DNA from 3 places in the Nocardia huaxiensis genome. Region 1 is predicted to be linked to each of the others. Evidence: riboswitches for the same ligand, from Rfam matches in the RefSeq annotation. Region 1 holds a riboswitch; each other region holds the start of a gene.
What was found. Region 1 has a riboswitch for S-adenosylmethionine ahead of H0264_RS06645 (bifunctional o-acetylhomoserine/o-acetylserine sulfhydrylase). Riboswitches for the same ligand answer to the same signal wherever they lie in the genome.

Region 2: linked by a shared signal. The riboswitch ahead of H0264_RS37610 (rhodanese-like domain-containing protein) and the one ahead of H0264_RS06645 (bifunctional o-acetylhomoserine/o-acetylserine sulfhydrylase) in region 1 are both predicted to bind S-adenosylmethionine.
Region 3: linked by a shared signal. The riboswitch ahead of H0264_RS03270 (aminotransferase class V-fold PLP-dependent enzyme) and the one ahead of H0264_RS06645 (bifunctional o-acetylhomoserine/o-acetylserine sulfhydrylase) in region 1 are both predicted to bind S-adenosylmethionine.

Annotation. Positions count from the first base shown of each region.
Region 1 is NZ_CP059399.1:1,488,173-1,495,692, reverse strand. It holds gene H0264_RS38970 (ATP-binding protein) at 1-1,833, opposite strand, end outside; gene H0264_RS06660 (hypothetical protein) at 1,907-2,563, opposite strand; gene H0264_RS06655 (MFS transporter) at 2,664-4,151, opposite strand; gene H0264_RS06650 (TetR/AcrR family transcriptional regulator) at 4,287-4,985, shown strand; SAM riboswitch class IV at 4,998-5,108, shown strand; gene H0264_RS06645 (bifunctional o-acetylhomoserine/o-acetylserine sulfhydrylase) at 5,205-6,530, shown strand; gene metX (homoserine O-acetyltransferase MetX) at 6,527-7,520, shown strand, end outside.
Region 2 is NZ_CP059399.1:8,206,056-8,213,575, reverse strand. It holds gene H0264_RS37620 (FAD-dependent oxidoreductase) at 1-1,022, opposite strand, end outside; gene H0264_RS37615 (Rv0361 family membrane protein) at 1,318-1,755, shown strand; SAM riboswitch class IV at 1,870-1,991, shown strand; gene H0264_RS37610 (rhodanese-like domain-containing protein) at 2,006-2,428, shown strand; gene H0264_RS37605 (O-succinylhomoserine sulfhydrylase) at 2,425-3,639, shown strand; gene H0264_RS37600 (hypothetical protein) at 4,110-4,559, shown strand; gene H0264_RS37595 (type 1 glutamine amidotransferase family protein) at 4,598-5,221, shown strand; gene H0264_RS37590 (MarR family winged helix-turn-helix transcriptional regulator) at 5,218-5,661, shown strand; gene H0264_RS37585 (HAD-IIA family hydrolase) at 5,761-6,519, opposite strand; gene fgd (glucose-6-phosphate dehydrogenase (coenzyme-F420)) at 6,714-7,520, shown strand, end outside.
Region 3 is NZ_CP059399.1:716,894-724,413, forward strand. It holds gene H0264_RS03245 (alkaline phosphatase family protein) at 1-552, opposite strand, end outside; gene H0264_RS03250 (SDR family oxidoreductase) at 666-1,454, opposite strand; gene H0264_RS03255 (TetR/AcrR family transcriptional regulator) at 1,572-2,204, shown strand; gene H0264_RS03260 (DUF2752 domain-containing protein) at 2,249-2,698, shown strand; gene H0264_RS03265 (hypothetical protein) at 2,753-2,938, shown strand; gene H0264_RS03270 (aminotransferase class V-fold PLP-dependent enzyme) at 2,935-4,248, opposite strand; SAM riboswitch class IV at 4,300-4,414, opposite strand; gene H0264_RS03275 (biliverdin-producing heme oxygenase) at 4,592-5,251, shown strand; gene H0264_RS03280 (LysE family translocator) at 5,355-5,990, shown strand; gene H0264_RS03285 (flavin reductase family protein) at 6,023-6,487, opposite strand; gene H0264_RS03290 (YbaK/EbsC family protein) at 6,640-7,116, opposite strand; gene H0264_RS03295 (2-oxo-4-hydroxy-4-carboxy-5-ureidoimidazoline decarboxylase) at 7,157-7,477, opposite strand.

The DNA of each region.
Region 1 (7,520 bases):
CTCCACCAACTCGTCGAATCCCACCTCCCCGCCCCACACCGCGATGAACCGCAGCAGCCGCGCCGCCTCCGCAGGCAGCCGGGCGATCCTGCGCTGCAACACATCCCGCACTCCGGCAGGCACTGCCAGCAGATCCCCTTCCGCCGCAGCCAGTTTCGCCAGCTCCCGCACGAACATCGGATTCCCACCCGTGCGATCCCGCACCAAAACCGCTGTCGCCTCATCGATTCCGGCCAACCCCACAGCCACCATCACGTCCCGGACAGCCTCCACATCGAGCCCACCCAACTCCCACCGCCCAGCGGTCACCGCCGCCAGCGCCGCCGAGGTGGCCCGCAACTCCTCCCCAGCCTCCGACCCCCGCAATGTCACCACGAACAACACCGGCGCCCCCGCCGACCACGCCACCACCTGCCGCAAAATCTGCAACGTGGCGCTGTCCGCCCGATGCGCGTCCTCCAGCACCACCACCACCGGCCCCGCCACCCCTCGCTCACCACACCCGTCCGCCACCGCCCGAGCCAACCCGAACGGCGTCGCATCTACCCCCGAAACCCCCACAGTCTCAATGCCTTCCACACCACTGGCCGCCTCGCTTCGCGCAACCCCGTGGCTCGCCACAAGCCCGGCAGCCCGGCTTCCCACGGCCCCGGCAGCTCCGGCACCCGCCAACTCGCCGCACAGCTCGATCCACGCCCAGGCCGCAGGCGCACCATCCACCTCCGGACAGTGCCCCGTCACCACAACCCACCCCTCCGCCTGGAGCAGCCTCGCGACATCGCTTACCAGCGTGGTCTTTCCGGCCCCGGCCTCCCCTTCCACCCACACCACCCGGCTCCGCCCCGCCCGAGCCTCCCCCGCCGCCGCGAGCAACCCGGCCCGCTCCGCCACATATCCGGCACCGACCTCGTCCGCAAGCGGTGCCGGTGACGTCGACTCCCGCGACAAGTTTCGGACGGCACCGCGGACGTAGGAGGAGACCGATCCCGGTGCGGGGTCCGTCGGGCCCGGGGTGGCGGTTCCGGCGCCACCCGAACTGTCGACTGTTTCGTACGGGCGGGCGGTGGGTGGGGTGTAGTCCAATTCCGGTGCGTGGGCGAGGATCGCGGATTCCAGGGCGCGCAGGGGTGGGCTGGGGTCTACGCCGTATTCGGTGTTGAGGTGGGTGCGGACTTTGCGGAGGGTTTCCAGGGCTGCCAGTTGGCGGCCTTGGCGGTAGCGGGCCAGGGCCAGGAGGCGGACGGCTTCCTCGCGTTCGGGGTGGGTGTCGGCCAGGCGGTGCAGGAGGGTGGCGGCTTCGTCGGGGCGGCCGAGATCCAGGGCGGCCGCGGCCTGGTGTTCCAGTGCGGTCCAGCGCAGATCGGTGAGGCGGTCGGATTCCGCGGCCGCCCAGGGCGCATCGGCGTAGGGGGTGTACGCGGCACCCTGCCAGAGGGCGAGGGCCGCGCCGAGGTCGCGGTGGCGGGTTCGCGGGTCGGATTCGGCGGCGGCCTGTGCCAGCAGGTGTTCGAAGTGCCACACGTCCACGGCGGTCACGGGGAGGTGGAGGGTGTAGCCGGGCGTGCGGGAGACGAGGACGCGGGCGGGGGCTCGGGGCGGGCGGTCCGGTTCCAGGGCGCGGCGCAGGTAGGAGATGTGAGCCTGGAGAGCGGCGGTGGCCTTGGGGGGCGGTTCGCCCTGCCAGAGGTCGTCGATGAGGCGGTCGGCGGAGACCACTTCACCGGCGGCCACGACCAGGCGCGCCAGCACCGCGCCCTGCATGGGGCCGCGCAGCGGCGCGGGGTCGCCATTGACGCGCACCCGCAGCGCACCGAGGACTTCGATCGACACCACGGGTGGTACATCGCGAAAAACGGTGGCGTCGCTAACGATCCGGGGGCGGAGATCGTCCAGCGTGCGTCCCCCCTCAGGCGACCGTCGTCGCGCCCCGGCCGACTCTGGTGCCACGCCACCCCGCCACGCCCAGCACCGCGCCGACCACAATGGTGCCGGGAATGATCCAGATGCCTTCCGCCCCGGGCAATCCCGGCGCCGCACCCATGGCGATCACGGCGGCCAGCATCAGCACGCCCCCGAGCCTGCCCAGCAGCACGTGCGGGCGGGCGATCGACACGACAGCCAGCAGGATCAGACCGATCAGCAGGGACGCGGCCAGCGTGTTCACCAGCGGCGCGGCCGCCGCTTCGATCTCGTGCTGCTCGTGATGCCCGAGCTGCCGGGCGACGAACATCTCGTGGTAGGCCCCCACCGGCACGGTCACCGCGAAACCCAGGAACAGCATGGCCTTCGCCCAGACGAGCGCCTTTGCCGCCCAACCGGTTCCGGTTGTGTCGAGGAGCGCGGCGAATACGGCGGGCAGCCCTGCCGCGATCAGCACCGACCCGATGGAGAAGGTCAGGTGGGCGGCGATCCAGGTCGCCGCCTGTTCGGCTTGCTCCGAATGTCGCAGCGGGTGCAGGGCATTGCCGATCGACCAGAGCACGCCACCGGCCACGAGCAGGTAGCCGCGTTGCACTCGATCGCGGAGGAGAGACGGAATCGGCGGTGTCGCAGTCGTTGTCACCGGACCACGATGGGCGCGGCCCATTGCCCCGGACTTGCCGTTCACTTGCGGACACGCGGACGCCCGCGCACCGGTGACGGTGCGCGGGCAGGGCGGACGATCAGACGCCCACGTGCACAGGACCTTCCAGCAGATTGGCCGGCTTGTCGCGAATCATGAAGGCGATGATGGGAATCGCGAGCAGGAAGAACCCCGCACCGATGTAGAAGGACACGTCGTAACTGTGGATGGCGGCGCGAGCCATGAGGTTGTCCATGCCCGCGTTGTCGGTGGCGAAACGTTCCGCGACCTGCACCGAGATGGTCGTGAGCAGAGCCGTGCCGATGGAGCCGCCGACCTGCTGGGCGGCATTCAGCAGGGCGCTGGCCACGCCGGAGTCCTCGTCGTCGACCTGGTGCAGCGCGGTGGTCTGCATGGCCACGAAGATCGCGCCCATGCCGAGTGCGATGAGCACCATGGCGGGCAGCACGCTCACCCCGTAGGTGTCACCGAACTCGAGTTGTGCCAGGTAGAGCAGCCCCGCCATGCCCAGGACCGCACCGGTGAGCATGATCGGCCGCGGACCGATCCTGGGCAGCAGCGCACTGGTGACACCGGCCGCGATCACGATGCCGATCGGGAAGGGCAGGAACGCGACTCCCGCTTTCAGCGCCGAATATCCGAGCGTGGCCTGCAGGTAGTAGGTCAGGTTCAGGAACATGGCGAACATGGCGATCGGCGTCAGCAAGGCCACCAGGAACGACCCGCCTCGATTGATCTCACCCGGAATACGCAGCGGCAGTAGCGGATTCGAGGACCGGCTCTCGATCACCACGAAGGCGATCAACAGCGCGGCGCCGGCGATGAGCAGGGCCAGCGTGCTGCCCGCACCCCAGCCGGCCTCCGCCGCCCGGCTGAATCCGTAGACGACGGATACCAATCCGAGCGTGGCGGTGATCGCCCCGGGCAGGTCGTAGCCGCCGGTGCGCGGCGCGGGCACATCCTTGATGACGACGGCCAGCGCACCCACGAAGGCCAGCAGCGCGACGGGCGTGTTCACCAGCAGGCACCAGCGCCAGTCGGCGTATTCGGTGAGCGCGCCGCCCGCGATGAGCCCGATGGCCGCGCCGCCCGCGGACACGCCCGCGAAGACGCCGAACGCCTTGGCGCGTTCCTTGGCCTCGGTGAACGTCACCGACACCAGCGACAGCGCCGCCGGAGCCAGCAGCGCACCGAACGCGCCCTGCAGTCCGCGCCCGGCGAACAATTGCCCGGCGTTCTGCGCGAGCCCGGCCAGCGCGGAGGCCGCGGCGAAGCCGATCAGCCCGATCAGGAAGATGCGGCGGCGTCCGAGGTAGTCGGCGAGCCGTCCGCCGAGCAGCAGCAGGCCGCCGAAGATCAGCGTGTAGGCGGTCAGCACCCACTGCTTGTCGCCTTCGCTGATCTTCAGATCGGCCTGGGCGTAGGGCAGCGAGATCGTGACGATGGTGGCGTCCAGCACCACCATCAGCTGCGCCAGAGCGATCACCCCCAGCGCCCACCATCGCTTGGAAGTGCTTGTGTCGGTAGGTATTTCGTCGGGTGTGCGCGTCACCGTCCCGGATGTCATGCCGTCTCCTCAGGATGCCTGGAACAACCCGACCATCGTGGCATCACCCGACAAATGGCGTCAAGAGAAAAATGTCCGACTGCGACAGTTGTCGGATGGCGTCGTGAAATACCCGCTGGTCGATACACTGTGGCCATGCCCGAGTCGACGCACGCCGATCTGCTGGAACGCCCCAGGCCGGGGCTGCGCGAACGCAAGAAGCAGCAGACCCGCGCGCGCATCATCGATGTGGCGCTGGAGCTCTGCGACGCCCACGGCTTCGACGCCACCACCGTCGAGCAGATCGCCGACGCCGCCGATGTCTCGCCCCGCACGATCAATCGCTACTTCGCGAGCAAGGAAGACATCGTCATCGCCCCCATCGCAGAATGGGGCACCGCGCTTGCCGACCACTTGCGCGCCGAACCCGTCACCGGGAATGAACTCCAGGCGCTGATGAACGCCTTCCTCGCCGTCATCGACGGCGTCATCGAACGCGACGAACCGCTGCCGTTCCGCTGGTTCCAGCAAATGCAGCGCATCATTCGCGGCAGCGCCGCCGTGCGCGCGTACAGCCTCGACGCCGCCGAGCACAAGACCGAACAGGTCACCGCGGCCGTGGCCGAACGCCTGGGCGCGGCCGTCGACTCGCTGCCCGTGCGCCTGGTGGTCAGCACCTGGCACACCATCATGCGAGTCGGCACGGAATGCGAGGACCAGACCCCGGAATGCCTCACCACCTCGGCGCGCGGCATGGCCGACGCCGTGGTCGACGCCTACCACGAATTCGTGCGGACCTGCGCCGCGCCCAGTGTGTCCGGCCCCACTTCGGAATCCGGGCCTTCCGCCCGTTAGAATCTCGCAACAGGTCAAGAGCATCAGCGTCAAGCCCCGGCTAGCTGATCGGCAACCCTCCAGCTGCGGTGGGGTGCTCCGGGTGAGGACCGGGCGCTCGAGGGCCGAGCGCAAGCGCACCGTAGGAGGTCACCGAAATGTGTTGTTGTCGAAGCCTATTCGCTTTCCGATAACGTCAGACTTCCGCCATTCGGCGACCTTGTTTTCCTGGAGCAGCACATGAGTGACTCGACCGCGCCCACGAATCCGGCCGACTGGTCCTTCGAGACCAGGCAGATCCACGCCGGGCAAGCGCCCGATGCGGCCACCGGGGCCCGCGCACTGCCGATCTACCAGACCACCTCGTATGCCTTCCGCGACACCGACCACGCCGCCGCGCTGTTCGGGCTCGCCGAGCCGGGCAATATCTACACCCGCATCATGAACCCGACCCAGGACGTGGTGGAACAGCGCATCGCCGCCCTCGAAGGCGGTGTGGCGGCCCTGCTGCTGGCCTCCGGGCAGGCGGCGGAAACCTACGCGATCCTGAACCTGGCGCAGGCCGGGGATCACATCGTGGCCAGCCCGCACCTGTACGGCGGCACCTACAACCTGCTGCACTACTCGCTGCCCAAACTGGGCATCGAGGTCAGCTTCGTCGAGGATCCGGACGATCTGGAGCAGTGGAAGGCCGCGGTGCGCCCGAACACCAAGGCTTTCTACGGCGAGACCGTCGCGAACCCGAGCAGCTCGATTCTGGACATCCCGGGCATCGCCGAGGTCGCGCACGCGGCGGGCGTGCCGTTGATCGTGGACAACACGGTCGCGACGCCGTATCTGATCCAGCCGCTGCAGCACGGCGCCGACATCGTGGTGCACTCGGCCACCAAGTACCTGGGCGGGCACGGTTCGGCCGTGGCCGGAGTGATCGTGGACGGCGGCACCTTCGACTGGACGGTCGAGGACGCCGAGGGCAATTCCCGCTTCCCCGGTTTCACCACGCCCGATCCCAGCTACCACGGTGTGGTATTCGCCGAACTCGGCGCGCCGGCATTCGCGCTGAAGGCGCGCGTGCAGTTGCTGCGTGACCTCGGCGCGGCCGTCGCGCCGTTCAACGCCTTCCTGATCGCGCAGGGCATCGAGACGCTGAGCCTGCGGGTCGAGCGGCATGTCGCCAATGCCCAGGCGGTCGCGGAGTTCCTGACGCAGCAGCCCGGCGTCGAGAAGGTCTACTACGCGGGCCTTTCCGACTCCCCCTGGCACGCACGCGGCAAACAGCTGGCACCCAAGGGTGTGGGCGCGATCGTGTCCTTCGAACTGGCCGGCGGCGTGGACGCGGGCAAGAAGTTCGTGGACGCGCTGGTCCTGCACAGCCATGTCGCTAACATCGGGGATGTGCGCTCGCTCGTCATCCACCCGGCCTCCACCACGCACGCGCAGCTGACGCCCGCCGAGCAGCTCGCTTCCGGCGTCACGCCTGGTCTCGTGCGTTTGGCCGTGGGTATCGAGGGCATCGACGACATCCTGGCGGATCTGCGCGCCGGACTGACGGCGGCGGCATCTTGACCGTGAGCATCGAATCGAGCACCTCCCGGCCGGCGGCGGAAGTCCTGCTTCCGCCGGCGGACGGCACGCTCGGCAGCATCGCTATCGGGGATGTGGAGCTCGAGAACGGGTCGGTCATCCCCGACGTCACCCTGGCCGTACAGCGGTGGGGCGAACTCTCGGCGAACGCGGACAACGTGGTGCTCATCGAGCACGCGCTGACCGGCGACTCGCATGTGGTGGGTCCCGCCGACGTGCATCACGCGCAGGCCGGCTGGTGGGACGGCGTGGTCGGGCCGGGTGCGGCGATCGACACCCGCGAATGGTGTGTCATCGCCACCAATGTGCTCGGCGGTTGCAAGGGCAGCACCGGGCCGTCCTCGCTGGCGGCAGACGGAAAGCCTTGGGGCGCACGGTTTCCCGAGATCACCATCCGGGATCAGGTGCACGCCGAGCAGAAGCTGTTCGACCTGCTCGGCATCGACCGGCTGGCCGCGGTGGTCGGCGGGTCCATGGGCGGCATGCGGGTGCTCGAATGGATGGTCGGCGCGCCCGAGCGGGTCGGCGCGGCACTCGTGCTGGCCGTCGGCGCGCGCGCCACGGCCGACCAGATCGGCACGCAGACAACGCAGATCGCCGTCATCAAGGCCGATCCGGACTGGCAGGGCGGCAACTATCACGGCAGTGATCGCGCCCCGATGACCGGCATGGGCCTGGCGCGGCGCATCGCGCACCTGACCTACCGCACCGAGGGCGAGCTCGACCATCGCTTCGAGAACCACGCCCAGGGGGATGAGAACCCTTGGGACGGTGGGCGTTACGCGGTGCAGAGCTACCTGGAGTACCAGGCCGACAAGCTCATCTCGCGCTTCGATCCGGCCACCTACGTGCTGCTCACCGAGGCCATGAACCGGCACGACGTGGGCCGCGGGCGCGGCGGCATCGAGGCCGCGCTGGCCTCGACGCTGGTGCCGTGCGTGGTGGGCGGCGTGGATTCGGATCGGCTGTATC
Region 2 (7,520 bases), 1.6 Mb from region 1:
ACGGTGCCGGCCTGATCGTCGAAGGGCAGCTGCGGGATGTTCTGCGACAGATAGCCGACCGCGCGGTACACGGCCTGCACGTCCCAGTCCTTGAACTCGCCGGTGCCCTTGCAGTTGCCGGTGCCGTCGAGCGAGGTGCGCTCGGTGCGCAGGCCGACGACCTTGCCGTCGGCGTCGCCGATGACCTCGGACGGGGATTCGAAGAAGTGCAGGTACAGCTTGTGCGGGCGGTTGCCGATATCGCGAATCGCCCACTGCTCCAAGGTATTGCAGATCATGTCGACCTGCTTGGAGTGGCGGCGCGCGGCCTCGGAGCCTTCGTCGTAGTCGATGTCCTCGGGGTCGACGATGACCTCGATGGTCGGCGAGTGGTCGAGCTCGCGCAGTTCCAGGGGGGTGAACTTGGCCTGCGCGGGACCGCGGCGGCCGAACACGTGCACTTCCAGGGCCTGGTTGCCCTTGAGGCCCTCGTAGACGTTCGGCGGGATCTCGGTCGGCAGCAGTTCGTCGCCGGTCTTGGCGAGCACGCGCGCCACGTCGAGGGCGACGTTGCCGACGCCGAGCACGGCGACCTTCTTGGCGTCCAGCGGCCAGGTGCGCGGGACGTCCGGGTGGCCGTCGTACCAGGAGACGAAGTCGGCCGCGCCGTAGGAGCCGTCGAGGCCGATGCCCGGGATCTCCAGCGCGCGGTCGGCATTGGCGCCGGTGGAGAAGATGATGGCGTCGTAGAAGCGCCGCAGGTCCTCGAGGTTGATGTCGACGCCGTAGTCGATATTGCCGAGCAGGCGCACCTGCGGCTTGTCGAGCACCTTGTGCAGGGCGGTGATGATGCCCTTGATGCGAGGGTGGTCGGGAGCGACGCCGTAGCGGATGAGGCCGAACGGGGCGGGCATCCGCTCGTAGAGGTCGATGCTCACGTCCGCGTCGGATTTCATCAACGCGTCGGCGGCGTAGATGCCGGCCGGGCCCGCGCCCACGATCGCAATGCGGAGCGGGCGGGTCGCTGCACTCTGTTCGGTCATTCTTACGCGCACCCTTTGGGTCGAAACTATCTTGCCGTCAGTACTTAGCCGTCTGTCTTAGCTTAGGCTAAGTTGACGCCCTGGCTCGGGTGGTCCCGTTCACTCTGGTAACCCCCGACGCTGCAGCGTTGCTGCGTGGTGTTGCTATTCCCGCTCTCGCGCGGGAATTGTGGTGATTCTATCGGTGAGGTGGACCACCCTCCCGCGCGGTGCGGTGAACTGTGGGAATGCCCACCCCGCGCGTGTACCCGGTGTCGCGGCCGGAACACCCCGGTCGACCAGGCATGATCTACCCATGAGCGACGTCGATGACCAGCCGGTACGGATCGATCAGGGTGAGACGCGGACTCTGCTGCCATTCCTGGTGGCGGCGGGCGTCATCGTGGTTGTAATCATCGGAATTGTTATTGCCGCGCTGGTGTCGCCGGTTGAGAAGAATGTCACAGATAGCGACCGCCTGGCCGTCGCTGCCAGCACCTTCACCCAATCCCGCAGTGGCACCGACGTACTCGATCCGCGCACGGCCTGCCCGGGGTTCGATCAGAAGCGGTCGCCATTGCAGCCGCCGGCCGGAGAACAGGCCGCCACATACGAATTCGTGCGGCTCACCGACGCGCAGCTGAACGGGGATCAGGCCACCGCGCAGGTCACCACCCGCACCGACGGCGTCGAATCCACCTCGACCTGGCATTTCAGCAAGACCGACAACCGCTGGCTGGTCTGCAATTCCTGATCGTGATCCCGGTCGACGGGGGCCGGGGGCAGAGCCTCCGATTCCGGGGTCCGGGGGCAGAGCCCCTGGGGAAAGAATTGACAGTCGGGCATTGGTCCGGGCAATCTCAACCCAGGTCATGAGTACCAGCGTGAAGCCCCGGCTGGCTGGTCGGCAACCCTCCTCCGCGGTGGGGTGCTCCGGGTGACGACCTGGCCCGCACCGCTGGAAAATTCGTGGTGCGGCAAGTGCGGATTCACAGGAGGTTCGAGTGAGCTACGCGGGTGACATCACGCCGAAGCAGGCGTGGGAACTGTTGCGCGACAATCCGGATGCGGTGCTGGTCGATGTGCGCACCGAGGCCGAATGGCGGTTCGTCGGGGTGCCCGACACCAGCGGCATCGGCCGCCCGACCGCGCTGATCGAATGGGTGGACTTCACCGGCGGCCCGAACTCGCGGTTCGTGGACCAGCTGAGGAACGTCCTCGCCGACCGTGATTCGGCGTCGGAGGCCCCGGTCATCTTCATCTGCCGTTCGGGTCAGCGGTCCATCGGCGCGGCCACCGCCGCCACTGCGGCCGGTTTCGCTCCGTCCTTCAATGTCGTCGAAGGTTTCGAAGGCGCGCTCGACGCGCAGGGTCATCGCGGCCAGACCGGCTGGCGCGCGGACGGACTTCCGTGGAGGCAGTCGTGATCACTGGTGGTTCGTTCGACCGGCCGCTGCCCGAGGGCGTCGGCCCGGCCACGCTCGGCGTGCGCGGCGGCATCCGGCGCTCCGGTTTCGAGGAGACCTCCGAGGCGCTGTTCCTGAACTCCGGTTTCGTCTACGAGAGCGCCGAGGCCGCGGAAGCGTCCTTCACCGGCGACATCGAGCATTTCGTCTACTCCCGCTACGGCAATCCCACGGTCGCCATGTTCGAGGAGCGCCTGCGCCTGATCGACGGCGCGGAAGCGGCTTTCGCCACGGCCTCGGGCATGTCCGCGGTGTTCACCGCCCTGGGCGCGCTGCTCGGCGCGGGTGACCGCCTGGTCGCCGCTCGCAGCCTGTTCGGCTCCTGTTTCGTGGTCGCGAACGAGATCCTGCCGCGCTGGGGTGTCGAGACGGTCTTCGTCGACGGCGAGGACCTGGACCAGTGGGAGCAGGCCCTGTCCGTCCCCACCCAGGCCGTCTTCTTCGAAACCCCGTCCAACCCGATGCAGTCCCTCGTGGACGTGCGCAAGGTCACCGAGCTGGCCCACGCCGCCGGCGCGAAGGTGGTGCTGGACAACGTCTTCGCCACCCCGCTGCTGCAGCGCGGCTTCGACTTGGGCGCGGACGTCCTGGTCTACTCCGGCACCAAGCACATCGACGGCCAGGGCCGCGTCCTCGGCGGCGCCATCCTCGGCCCCCAGGACTACATCGACGGCCCCGTCAAAAACCTTATGCGCCACACGGGCCCGGCCCTGAGCCCCTTCAATGCCTGGACGTTGCTGAAGGGCCTGGAGACGATGCCCCTGCGCGTCCGCCAGTCCAACGCCTCGGCCCTGCGCATCGCCGAGTTCCTGGAACAGCACCCCGCCGTGGCCTGGGTGAAGTACCCGTTCCTGAAGTCGCACCCCCAGTACGACCTCGCCCAGTCCCAAATGTCCGGCGGCGGAACGGTAGTCACCTTCGAACTCAAGGCCCCCGAAGGCGAAGCCAAGAAGCGCGCCTTCGAGGTCCTCAACGGCCTCCGCATCATCGACATCTCCAACAACCTCGGTGACGCCAAGACCCTCATCACCCACCCGGCCACCACCACCCACCGCGCCATGGGCCCGGAAGGCCGTGCGGCAGTGGGCATCACCGACGGCGTAGTCCGCATCTCCATCGGCCTCGAAGACATCGAGGACCTGCTCGGCGACTTGGACCGCGCACTGAGCTGAGCGGTAAGGGCAATCGATAAGCGGAATCTCTATTGCCCTGATATTTGTGCATCCCATATCCCGTGGGATGTATGGTTAGGACGTCACCTCGGGTGATGGTTGGTGAGGGCCAAGCCGCTGGCTAGAGCGGCCTGGCCCGTGGATTACCGGTCCGTATGGAGCAGGTCCAGAATCAACCTGACCACCTGGATGAGAGCCCCGGCTACTGCGGCGGTCGCGCGAACGGACGCCCAGTTGACCGGGGTTTTCCTTTCCGGATCATTCATTCAATCCACACCTCCTTCCTGGACACGGCGTAGACCAATCCGCCGTCCCTCGGAGAGAGGTGTCGCCCACGATAGCCGTTGGCGCTGAGGGGTTTTCGGCGTTTCGCGGAATATATCCGCAGGTCAACCGCCCGGTTCGTAGGCAGGGGAACTCGCTGACTCAAATACGCTGTTCGGCCTACTTCGCACTCCACGATGGAGGACGTGAAGGGAGACGACGAGTGGTTCGAGCAGGAGACACCGGAGCGTAAGGCCGCGTGGGTGCGGCAGGAGACGCTGATGGCCACCGGGTTGATCGCCATCGGGGTGGTGGTCATTCAGCCGTTCCTCACGGCTGGGCCGCTGAACTGGTCGGCGACCATTGCGGTGATCGCGTTCGCGGTGGCGTTGCCGCATTTGGCGATCGTGGCGTTGATCGATGACTGGCCGTCCGCGGGTTATCCGACTTCCAGTCTGCTGCCGTCGATTGCGAAGAGCATCGGGTTGGGGAGTGGCTGTGTGGGGGTGGCGGCGGCGTTCTGGCATATCTCGTGGGTGGCGGGGGTGGTGTTGCTGGCGAGCGGGTTCGGGGCGTTCATCGCGCACACGGTGTTCTTCGACAAGGTCAGCATGGAGGCGCGGCCCGAGACGGGTGGAGAACCGACGAATGATTGACAGCGTGCTGTCAAATATGACAGGATACTGTCATGACGATGAAGACAGTGCACCTGGCCGTTTACGACACCTTCGCCGACTGGGAGCCGGGGCACGCCACCGCGCACATCAATCGCGCACTGTGGCATCGGGAGCCGGGTACGTGGCAGGTCCGGACTGTTGGAATCAGCGCCGAGCCTGTTGTTTCGGCGGGTGGCATGCGGGTGGTGCCGGATGTCGTGCTCTCCGAGCTGTCGCCGGAAGACAGTGCGATGCTGATCCTGCCGGGATCCGATATCTGGGAAACCGGTGCGCTGAAGGACTTTTCGGCGAAGGCGGCGGAATTCCTGGCGGCCGGGGTGCCGGTGGCGGCGATCTGCGGGGCCACGTTCGGGCTCGCGGCGGCGGGGCTGCTGGATTCGCGGTCGCACACCAGCAATGATCCGAATTACCTTGGCTTCAGCGGATATTCGGGCGGCGAGCACTATGTGCACGAGACGGCGGTCACCGACGGGGATCTGATCACGGCCACGGGGACGCGGCCGGTGGATTTCGCGCGAGAGATCTTCGCGCGCTTGGACATCTACGAGCCGCAGGTGCTGGAAGCCTGGTACAAGCTCTACGGGGAGAACGATCCGGCGGGGTTCTACGCGCTGGCCGAGTACGAAGAGCAGCGGGCGTGAACCGCGAGCAGGAGCTGTTCGCGACCGCGGCGATAACGTCGTTCAAGCTGAACGGCCAATTCCTCACCATCGCTGAGGAATTGGCCAAACCGGCGGGGATCACCGCCGCGTGGTGGCAGGTGCTCGGTGCGGTGCTGCACGAGCCGCTGCCGGTGGCGGGCATCGCCCGCGCGATGGGCATCACCCGGCAGAGCGTGCAGCGCATCGCGGATCTGCTGGTGGACAAGGGACTTGCGGAGTACCGGCCCAACCCCGCGCATCGGCGCGCGAAGCTGGTCGCCATCACCGAGGCGGGTAACGACGCCGTGAAACGTATCGATCCGCAGCACGCGAAGATGGCGGCGCGACTGACCGCCGAGCTGGGGGAGGAGCAGCTCGCCCGCATCGCCGAGGCGCTGACCACGCTGTCGGCGGCACTGGAGCGGCTCGAGGCGGAGTAACCCCCGTCATCCCGCCATGGCATCCCCTCGTCATCCCAGGCGGCTCATCAACTGCCCGTGTGGATTCCGGCTAAAAGCGCGCCGGAATGACGGGGGAGGTCAGCGGTCAAAGGGTGCGCGCGTGTGACCGACCAGATCCGCTACGGAATCCACGATCATGGTGGGCCGGAACGGAAAGTCTTCGGCGGTGGTGCGGCCTGAAATTCCGCTCGTCACGAGAATGGTGCGCATCCCCGCTTCGAGGCCGGAGATGACGTCGGTGTCCATACGGTCGCCGATCATGACCGAGGACTGCGAGTGTGCGCCGATGCGTCGCAGGGCCGAGCGCATCATGAGCGAGTTGGGTTTGCCGACGTAGTACGGCTCCTTGCCGGTGGCCCGGGTGATGAGCGCGGCGACCGAACCTGTTGCGGGCAGGATGCCTTCGCGCGACGGTCCGGTGGCATCCGGGTTGGTGGCGATGAAGCGCGCGCCCGCCGAGATCAGCCGGATGGCGGTGGTGATGGCCTCGAACGAGTAGGTGCGGGTTTCGCCCAGCACCACGTAGTCCGGATCGCTGTCGGTGAGGACGTAGCCGATTTCGTGCAGGGCGGTGGTGAGCCCGGATTCGCCTACGACATAGGCGGTTCCGCCGGGTCGCTGGTCGTTGAGGAAGGTGGCGGTGGCCAGCGCGGAGGTCCAGATGGATTCGACGGGGATGTCGAGTCCGCTGTGCCGCAGGCGTGCCTGCAGGTCGCGGGCGGTGTAGATGGAGTTGTTGGTGAGCACCAGGAACGGGATCTCGTTGTCGCGCAGTTCGGCGAGGAACTTGTCGGCTCCCGGGATCAGGTGGTTCTCGTGCACCAGCACGCCATCCATATCGGTGAGGTAGGACAGGATCGGCTCATTGGTGGTGGTCACGTTCGCCGAGTCTAGTTTGCTGTCGCGTCACTCGGGGCTGTGTGAAGCCATCCGGTCGGTTCTCTGAGCGACCCTCGCCACACCGTCCCCCGCTCCGGGCATATGGTGCGAAGTAGTACGACACAGCGCAAACAGCGACAGGAGTGGCGCAGGTGAAGAACCTCAAGCTCGGATACAAGGCGTCGGCGGAACAGTTCGGTCCGCGCGAACTGGTGGAGATCGCGGTGCTGGCCGAGGAACACGGCATGGACAGCGCGACCGTGAGCGACCACTTCCAGCCGTGGCGGCACAATGGCGGGCACGCCCCCTTCTCGCTGGCCTGGATGGCCGCGGTGGGCGAGCGCACGCAGCGCATCCAGCTCGGCACCTCGGTGCTGACCCCGACCTTCCGCTACAACCCCGCGGTCATCGCGCAGGCGTTCGCCACCATGGGCTGCCTGTACCCCGACCGCATCATGCTCGGCGTCGGCACCGGCGAGGCGCTGAACGAGATCGCCACCGGCTTCACCGGCGAATGGCCGGAATTCAAGGAGCGTTTCGCCCGCCTGCGCGAATCCGTCGACCTCATGCGCGCCCTGTGGACCGGTGACCGCGTCGACTTCGACGGCGAGTACTACAAGACCGTCGGCGCGTCGATCTACGACGTCCCGAAGGGCGGCATCCCCGTCTACATCGCCGCCGGCGGCCCGTTGGTGGCCCGCTACGCCGGTCGCGCCGGCGACGGTTTCATCTGCACCTCCGGCAAGGGCATGGATCTCTACACCGAGAAGCTCATGCCCGCGGTGGCCGAGGGCGCGGCCAAGGTCGGCCGCACCGTCGAGGACATCGACCGCATGATCGAGATCAAGATCTCCTACGACACCGATCCCGAACTGGCGCTGGAGAATACGCGCTTCTGGGCCCCGCTGTCGCTGACCGCCGAGCAGAAGCACTCCATCACCGACCCGATCGAGATGGAG
Region 3 (7,520 bases), 770 kb from region 1:
GCCGTCGTCGGTGATGGCCGCCGCGCTGGAATCGGCTGTGACAGCGTCGATCTTGGCTTCGGTCGGGTCGTCGGACTGGGCGGGGCTGGCGATGTTCACATCGGCGTGCGGGGTGTTGGAACCGGCGATGATGCTGATCGGTTTCCAGGTGACGATGGATTCGGTCCGGAGTTCGGGCTTGGCCTTTTCGAGCAGGGTGAAAGCGCTGGGGTACTTCTCGAAGGGTTTGGCGGTGAAGCTGTTGTTGTAGATTCCGTGCTTCGTGTCCCAGACGCCGGTCAGCACCGTGCTCCAGGACGGACCGGAGATGGTGGTGTGCGGTGCGATGGAGGTCTGCCCAAGGGTGCCCTCGGCGGCGAGCTTCAGCAGATTGGCCGCCCCGGCTTCCTGAATCTTCTTGTACATTGCCCCGTCCAGGCCGATGACCACCACTTTGTTGACGGTGGCAGCGGCGGATGCGGTTGTCGCGGTGACGGTTCCGGCGACTGTCGAGAGGGTGACGAAGGCGGCGGCGGTCAGGGCGGTGAAGGTATTTCCGTGTGGGAATTTCACGGTCTAGACCGTGCCAAGGACCGCCGTTCGCCGTCTAGATCTCCGAAACGGTGTTCACCGACGATTCATCGGCCGATCCGGAGCCGTTGTGTCACAGACAGATAGTGTCCGATTCACAGGTCCGGAATGCCCAATTCCAGGTTGGGGTGCTCGATTCCGCCGTCCACCTCGATGACCTTGCCCGTGATGTAGCCGCCCGCACGGGAACTCAGGTAGACGATGGCGGCCGCGATCTCCCAGGGTTCACCCAGGCGACCCAGCGGCGTCGCCGATTCCATGCGCGCCTTGATCTCCGGCTGCTGCGCGACGACCTCCAGCGCCGAGGTCAGCACGGAGCCGACGGCGATGGCGTTCACGCGGACTCGCGGGGACAGATCGGTGGCGGCCAGTCGCGTCCAATGTGCCAGTGCCGCTTTGGCGGTGCCGTAGGCGAGGAAGCCGCGACCGGCGGTGCGGCCCAGCATCGAGCTGATGTTCACCACCGAGCCGCCGTCGTTCTTCAGCATGTGCGGGACCGCGGCCTGAGTGAGGGCGTGCGCGGTGGAGACGTTGAATCGGAACGCCTCTTCGAGGAATTCGGGGGAGGTCGTCATGAAGGTGTTGGGCATGGTGCCGCCGACATTGTTGACCACGATGTCGATGCGGCCGAGCTCGGCGGCGGCCTGTTCGGCGAAGGCGCTCACCGCGGACAGATCCGACAGATCGCACGGGACGGTGACCGCGCGGCGGCCCAGCGCGCGGATCTTGCCGGCGACCTCGTCGAGCTGGGCGGCGGTGCGGGCGGCGAGGGCGACATCCGCACCGGCTTCGGCGAGGGCGAGCGCGGTGGCGGCGCCGATGCCGCGCCCGGCGCCGGTGACCAGGGCGACGCGGCCGTCGAGGCGGAAGGCGTCAAGGATCATGGAAATTCCTCCTTCGGAAACCGCCCGTGACGGCGGTCACGAGCAATATTTAAGAACAGGTTCTTAACTGTCAAGGAGGAGTTCTTTAGGCGCTGGTGAGCGGCTACCCTGCAAGCTGTGGCAGGGACAGCGGCGCGCGAGCGGATCATTCTCGCGGCGGAACGACTCATCGCGGAACGCGGGCAGACGGTGCCGCTGCGCGATATCGCGGCGGCGGCCGGACAGCGGAACAATTCCGCCATCCAGTACCACTTCGGCTCGCGCGACGGACTGATCGAGGCCGTCGTCGAGTACCGGCTGGCCACCCTGGAAGTCCGGCGGCTGGAAATACTTGCCGAACAATCGAATTCGAGGCCGCCGCAGCGCGTGCACGGGCTGCTGGAGGCCCTGGTCATCCCCATGTTCGAACTCGGATCACGGCACGGCGTACACCATTACGCGCGGTTTCTCGAACAGATCCACGCGCATCCCGCCGTCACCGACGCGGGCAATCTCGACAGTGCACAGCGCACTTCGGTGCGCGTGATCATGCGCGGGCTCGAAGGCGAACTCGGCGAGCTGCCGCCGCGACTGCGCCTGCGACGCTTGCGTGCTTTGCCCACAGTGCTTTTCGCGCTGCTCGCCGATCACGAGCGTGCGGTGGAGGCGGGCAAGGTCGCGGCCGGAGCTGTGGATGCCTGGGGAGAAATCATCGACATGCTTGCCGGGACACTCACCGCGCCGGTCGTCGAACGGGCGCCGGTGCGTTGAGACCGCTCTGGCAGCGCGCGGTCCACGCCGCTACCGTTGAGCGCGTGGACACCGCATCGGCGCCTGTGCGCGAACCCTCTGCCCGGCCGCGGTGGCTGACCGCGGGGTTGCCGTTGCTCGCGGGCGGCGCGATGGCCGGAGCCATGGCGCTGCTGCATTTCCGGGATCCGCACGTGGAGGGGTCCTACGGGGTGTGCCCGTTCTACGAGCTGACCGGGTACTGGTGCCCGGGCTGCGGCGGGTTGCGGGGCATGCACAACCTCACCGACGGGCGGATTCTGGACGCCATCCACAGCAATCTGCTGCTGCTTCCGCTGCTGGTGGGTTTCTTTGCGTGGTGGGGGAATTGGATGATCAAGGGCTTGCGCGGGCAGATGCCGCCGCCGCTGCCGCGCATCCTGCCGCAGGCGGCGCTATGGGTAACCGGGATATTGCTGGTGGCGTTCACGGTGCTGCGGAACACGCCGTACGGAACCTGGCTCGCGCCGGTGTGAGCCCTGCGGCGTGCCTGTCCGGATGATCGTGTGGCGGCGGGGCATGCTCTGGATATGAGTGATTCGCTGAAGGAACGAGTACGCGCGAAACTGATCCGGCAGCTGGAAGAAGACGGACCGGACCCCGAACAGGACGATGTACGCCGGGTTTCCGTCCAGGACGATCTTGACATCCTGAACGTGGTCGCGGACGACGACCCTTTCGTCGAAGAACTCGCCGCCCGCTACCTCGTGTTTTAGAACGCGCAGGGCGCCGCGCCCTCGTTACCGCTGCCGAAGGGCCGGGTCTCCGGCACCGGATTCCAATGTCCTTCGGTGCGGGCGTAATTCCAGGCCGGGCCCTTGTCGACGAGGGTGGCGACGGCCTCGATCAGGCGGTCCACCTCGGCGGCGGTGGTGCCGAGGCCGATGCTGGCGCGCAGGGCCGCGTCGACGCCGAGGCGTGACAGCAGCGGGTGTGCGCAGAAGCGGCCGTCGCGCACGCCGATGCCGTGCTCGGCGGAGAGGTAGGCCGCGACCTGGCCGGGTTCGAAGCCGTCGACGGTGAAGGCGACAATGCCGACGGCGTCGGTGCTGTCCCGCCAGATGCGCAGAAAGCGCACTCCCGGAACGGTTTTCAGGCCGTAGCGCAGGCGATGGGTGAGGTACTGCTCATGCTCGATGGCCGTGGTGGCGTCGAGTTCGGCGAGCGCGTCGCAGGCGGCGGCCAGTGCCGCCACGCCGAGGACGTTCGGTGATCCGGCCTCGTGCCGTTGCGGGGCGGGCGCCCACTCCACGCTGTCGGTGGTGACGGAGCGGACCGCGCCGCCGCCGGCCAGATACGGTTCGGCGGCGTCGAGCCAGTCGCGGCGGCCGACCAGCACGCCCGCGCCGAAGGGCGCGTACGTCTTGTGACCGGAGAAGACCAGGTAGTCGATGCCGCTGGTGCGCAGATCGATCCGGCGGTGCGGGGCCAGCTGGGCGGCGTCGACGAGGATGCGGGTGCCGCACTGGTGCGCGATCCAGGCCAGGCGCTCCAGCGGCAGCAGTTCACCGGTGACATTGGAGGCGCCCGTAACCGCAAGCAGCGCAGCGGGTTTGGCGCACAGTTCGGCGACCAGCCGCTGGATGGTCTCCTCGATGGTGTCGGCGACCGGGACCACGCGGCGGCCGCGCTGCTGCCAGGGCAGGAAGTTGGCGTGGTGTTCCACGTCGAGGACCACGGTGTCGCCGGGCACGCACCCGGCGAGCAGGTTGAGCGAGTCGGTGGTGTTGCGGGTGAAGACGACGACCTGGTCGTCGGCGGCGTTGAGGAAGCGGGCGACGGAACCGCGGGCCGATTCGTAGCAGTCGGTGGAGATGCGCGAGGCGTAGCCGGCGCCCCGGTGCACGCTGGCGTAGAACGGCAGCAGCTCCTGGATGCGGTCGGTGACCTGGGTCAATGCCGGTGCGCTGGCGGCGTAGTCGAAGTTGGCGTAGGTGATGGTGCCGCCCTGGACGAGGGGGACCTGGAGGTCGCGGCCGGACACCTCGGCGAGGGCGGCACAGCTCTGGTCGGCGAAAGCAGTCATCACGAAATCCCGTCGGATAAGGGACGCGCGATCAGAAAGTGAGTGATCGAGTGTCCGCGCTTGCCGTTCCCAAGTCGGGATACGGCCGGGTCGTCACCCGGAGCACCCCACCGCGGAGGAGGGTTGCCGACCAGCTAGCCGGGGCTTTGCACTGGCACTCATGACCTGGTTTCAGAGGCTGGCAGACGGGCGGGGATCTTGTCAACCCCGCCGCGAAAATCATCCGAAAGTTGGATCCGGTCGGCCGCAAAGTACGTTTCGCGGGATTGTTGCTGTAGCTAACCTTGTCACTAGAAGTTAGGGTAGCCATAGTTGGGCGCCCGAGAGGTGAAAGAGGTTGCTCATGCTGGACATCGACACGCCGTTCTCGACGCTCATCCGCACCGCGACCGAGCAGCAGCACAACGAGGCGGAACACTCCACATTCATGCGCGATCTGCTCACCGGGAAGCTCGGTGTCCAGGCTTTCTACCGCTACACCTCGCAGCTGTGGTTCGTCTACGACGCGCTGGAGAAGCACTCCGCGCAGCTCGCTCAGGACCCCGTCGCCGGGCCGTTCGTCCGGTCGGAACTCGATCGGCTCGCCGCTCTCGAACTCGACCTCGCCTACCTCGGCGGACCGAACTGGCGCGACGAATTGTCCGCACTGCCTTCGACTTCCGCGTACGCCGCCCGGATCGAGGAGTGTGCGCGCACCTTCCCGGCCGGGTACATCGCGCATCACTACACCCGCTACCTCGGCGATCTCTCGGGCGGCCAGGTCATTCGCGGGACCGCCGAGAAGCTGTGGGATCTGCCCAAGAAGGGCGACGGCGTGCGGTTCTACGTCTTCGACGGCATCTCGAATCCGGCCGCGTTCAAACGCGAATACCGCGAGAGCCTGGACCGGCTGCCCCTCGCCGGGGACGATGTGGAGCGCGTGCTGGACGAGGCGCGACTCGCATTCACCATGAATACCAACCTGTTCCAGGAACTGGGTGCGGAGTTCAGCGCGCGAAACTGAATTCTGGACGCGCCCGGAGGGGCCGCCGGCCGGTTTTCATCATCAGGTCCGGTCGGCGGGTTCTTCCCTCCCGAATGTCGGTGGGCTGTGCTGTCATTGACGGATGAGCATGGCGCTGCTGTTGAGCTTCATCGGGCTGTGCGTGCTGCTGTCCATCACGCCGGGGCCGGATTCCTTTCTGGTGCTGCGGTTTTCGATGGCCGGGCCGCGTCCCGCCATTGCCGCGGCAGTGGGGTCGGCGCTGGGTGGGATCGTGTGGGCGGTGGTTGTCGCCGCGGGGGTGGCGGCGCTGCTGGAGCAGTCGGCCACGGCCTATCGCGCGCTGAAGGTGATCGGCGGAATCTACCTGGTGTACTTGGGGATTCGCGCGCTGCTGGCGCATCGGCGGGGGAAGGCCGCGGGGGCGGATGAACTCGCGGCGCGCACGGCCCGGGAGAAGGCGAACTCGGTTCGCTCGGCATTCGCTGCCGGATTGCTATCGTGCGTTTTCAATCCGAAGGTGGGGTTGTTCTACCTCGCCGTGCTGCCGCAGTTCCTGACCGAGGTGACCTTCGCGAACACGCTGACGCTCGGGGCGATCGAATCCACCATTGCCGCAATCGAAATGGTGCTGCTGGCGCTGGCGGCGTCCCGGGCGGTGGCGCTGCTGCAACGGCCCGCGGTGCGGGATCGGCTGGAACAGCTCAGCGCGGCGATTCTGGCGGCGCTGGGTATCGGCACCGCGGCATCGGCGAGCTGACCTGATCCGGCCGGGATGCGACCCGGCGGGAATCAGTCGGAGATCTCGGCGTGGTGGTAGGCGCCGTTGTAGTAGACGAGCGGGCCGACGGCCGGGGAATCCTGGGTGTTGTCGTGCACCCGCGTGACCAGGCCGACCACTAGCGTGTGATCGCCGATCGGCAGCAGCTTGTAGACGGTGGCGCGCACCCAGATGGGGGTGCCGTGCAGGACCGGTTCGCCGGTGTCGAGTGCGGTCCACAGTGAGCGGTCGCTGAAGCGTTCGGCGGCGTCCCGGCTGAAGCGCTGGGCCAGGTGCTTCTGGTGTTCACCGAGGAAGTGCACGACCAGGGATTCGGACCGCAGCATGGCCTCGATGCTGGAGGAGGTGTGCGCGATATTGAACGAGATGAGCGGGGGTTCCGCGGAGAGCGAGGCGAACGAGGTGGCGGTGAAACCGATCGGGCCGTTCCCGGAGTTCAGCGTGACGATGGTGACGCCCGCCGGGTAATGCCGCATGGCGGCGCGATACTGCTGCGCGGTGATGCCGCTCAGGTCATCGGGCACATGTAGCTCGGCGCCGGATGTCTCGGAATCAGTCACGCAACGAACCTACGTGCTGCGGCGCCCGAATATTCCGGGCTGTGCGAAATATCGCGTGGACCGGCGGCTCAGTCCACGTCGATGGCCAGGCCCGCGGTGATCCGGACCAGCTCGCCGAAGGTGGTGCGGAACAGGGTGTTCGGGTGGCCGCCCGCGGCCCACAGTTCCGGATGACGGGACAGGGCGTTGTCGACGAAGGTGGGCAGGTTGGTGGGGTGGCCGACCGGGGCCACGCCGCCGACCGGCTGCCCGGTCACCTCGCGCACCATGGCGGCGGGGGCCCGGGTGAGAGCGCCTTCCAGGCGTTCGCTGGTGCGGGGCAGGTGCACCTGGTGGGCGCCGGAGACCAGCAGCAGGATCGGGTCGTCGTCGAGTAGGAAGACCAGGGATTTGGTGATGGCTCCGACGTCCACGCCCAGGGCGCGGGCGGCGTCGGCGGCGGTGTGGGTGGGTTGCGGCTGAGTGACGATCACCCCGTGATGGCCGCGCTGGATCAGGGTGTCGGAGACCTTCGTCGCGATCGGCGGCAGCAGGGACCTGCGCATGGCACCAAGGGTAGAGCGATTGCGGTACATGTGCCGGGTTTCAGTATTCGGGGTAGCCCTCCTCCGGACCGAGCATCCGGGCGATTCGGGCACGGGTGATTCTGGCGAGCTCGGTGATCGTGTGCTCCGAAACGTTTTCGTGGGCACAGGAATCGAAGACTCGTTCCAGATCGGTGGGGGATAAAGCGTGCAATTCGGCTGCGGCCGCGGTGTGCAGTGCGGCGTGGCCGGGGTAGGGCCTGCCGTCCGCGATCTTGTGCGCCCAGGTGACATTGCAGCAGCACTCGAAAAGCGCGTGGATGGCGCGCGGGCGAGAGAGGGAATTGAAGCGGTCGAGGCCGATTCCGTGGTGCATCAACATCGGAACCTCCACACGGGGAGAGCATCTTGTGGACGCATCAATC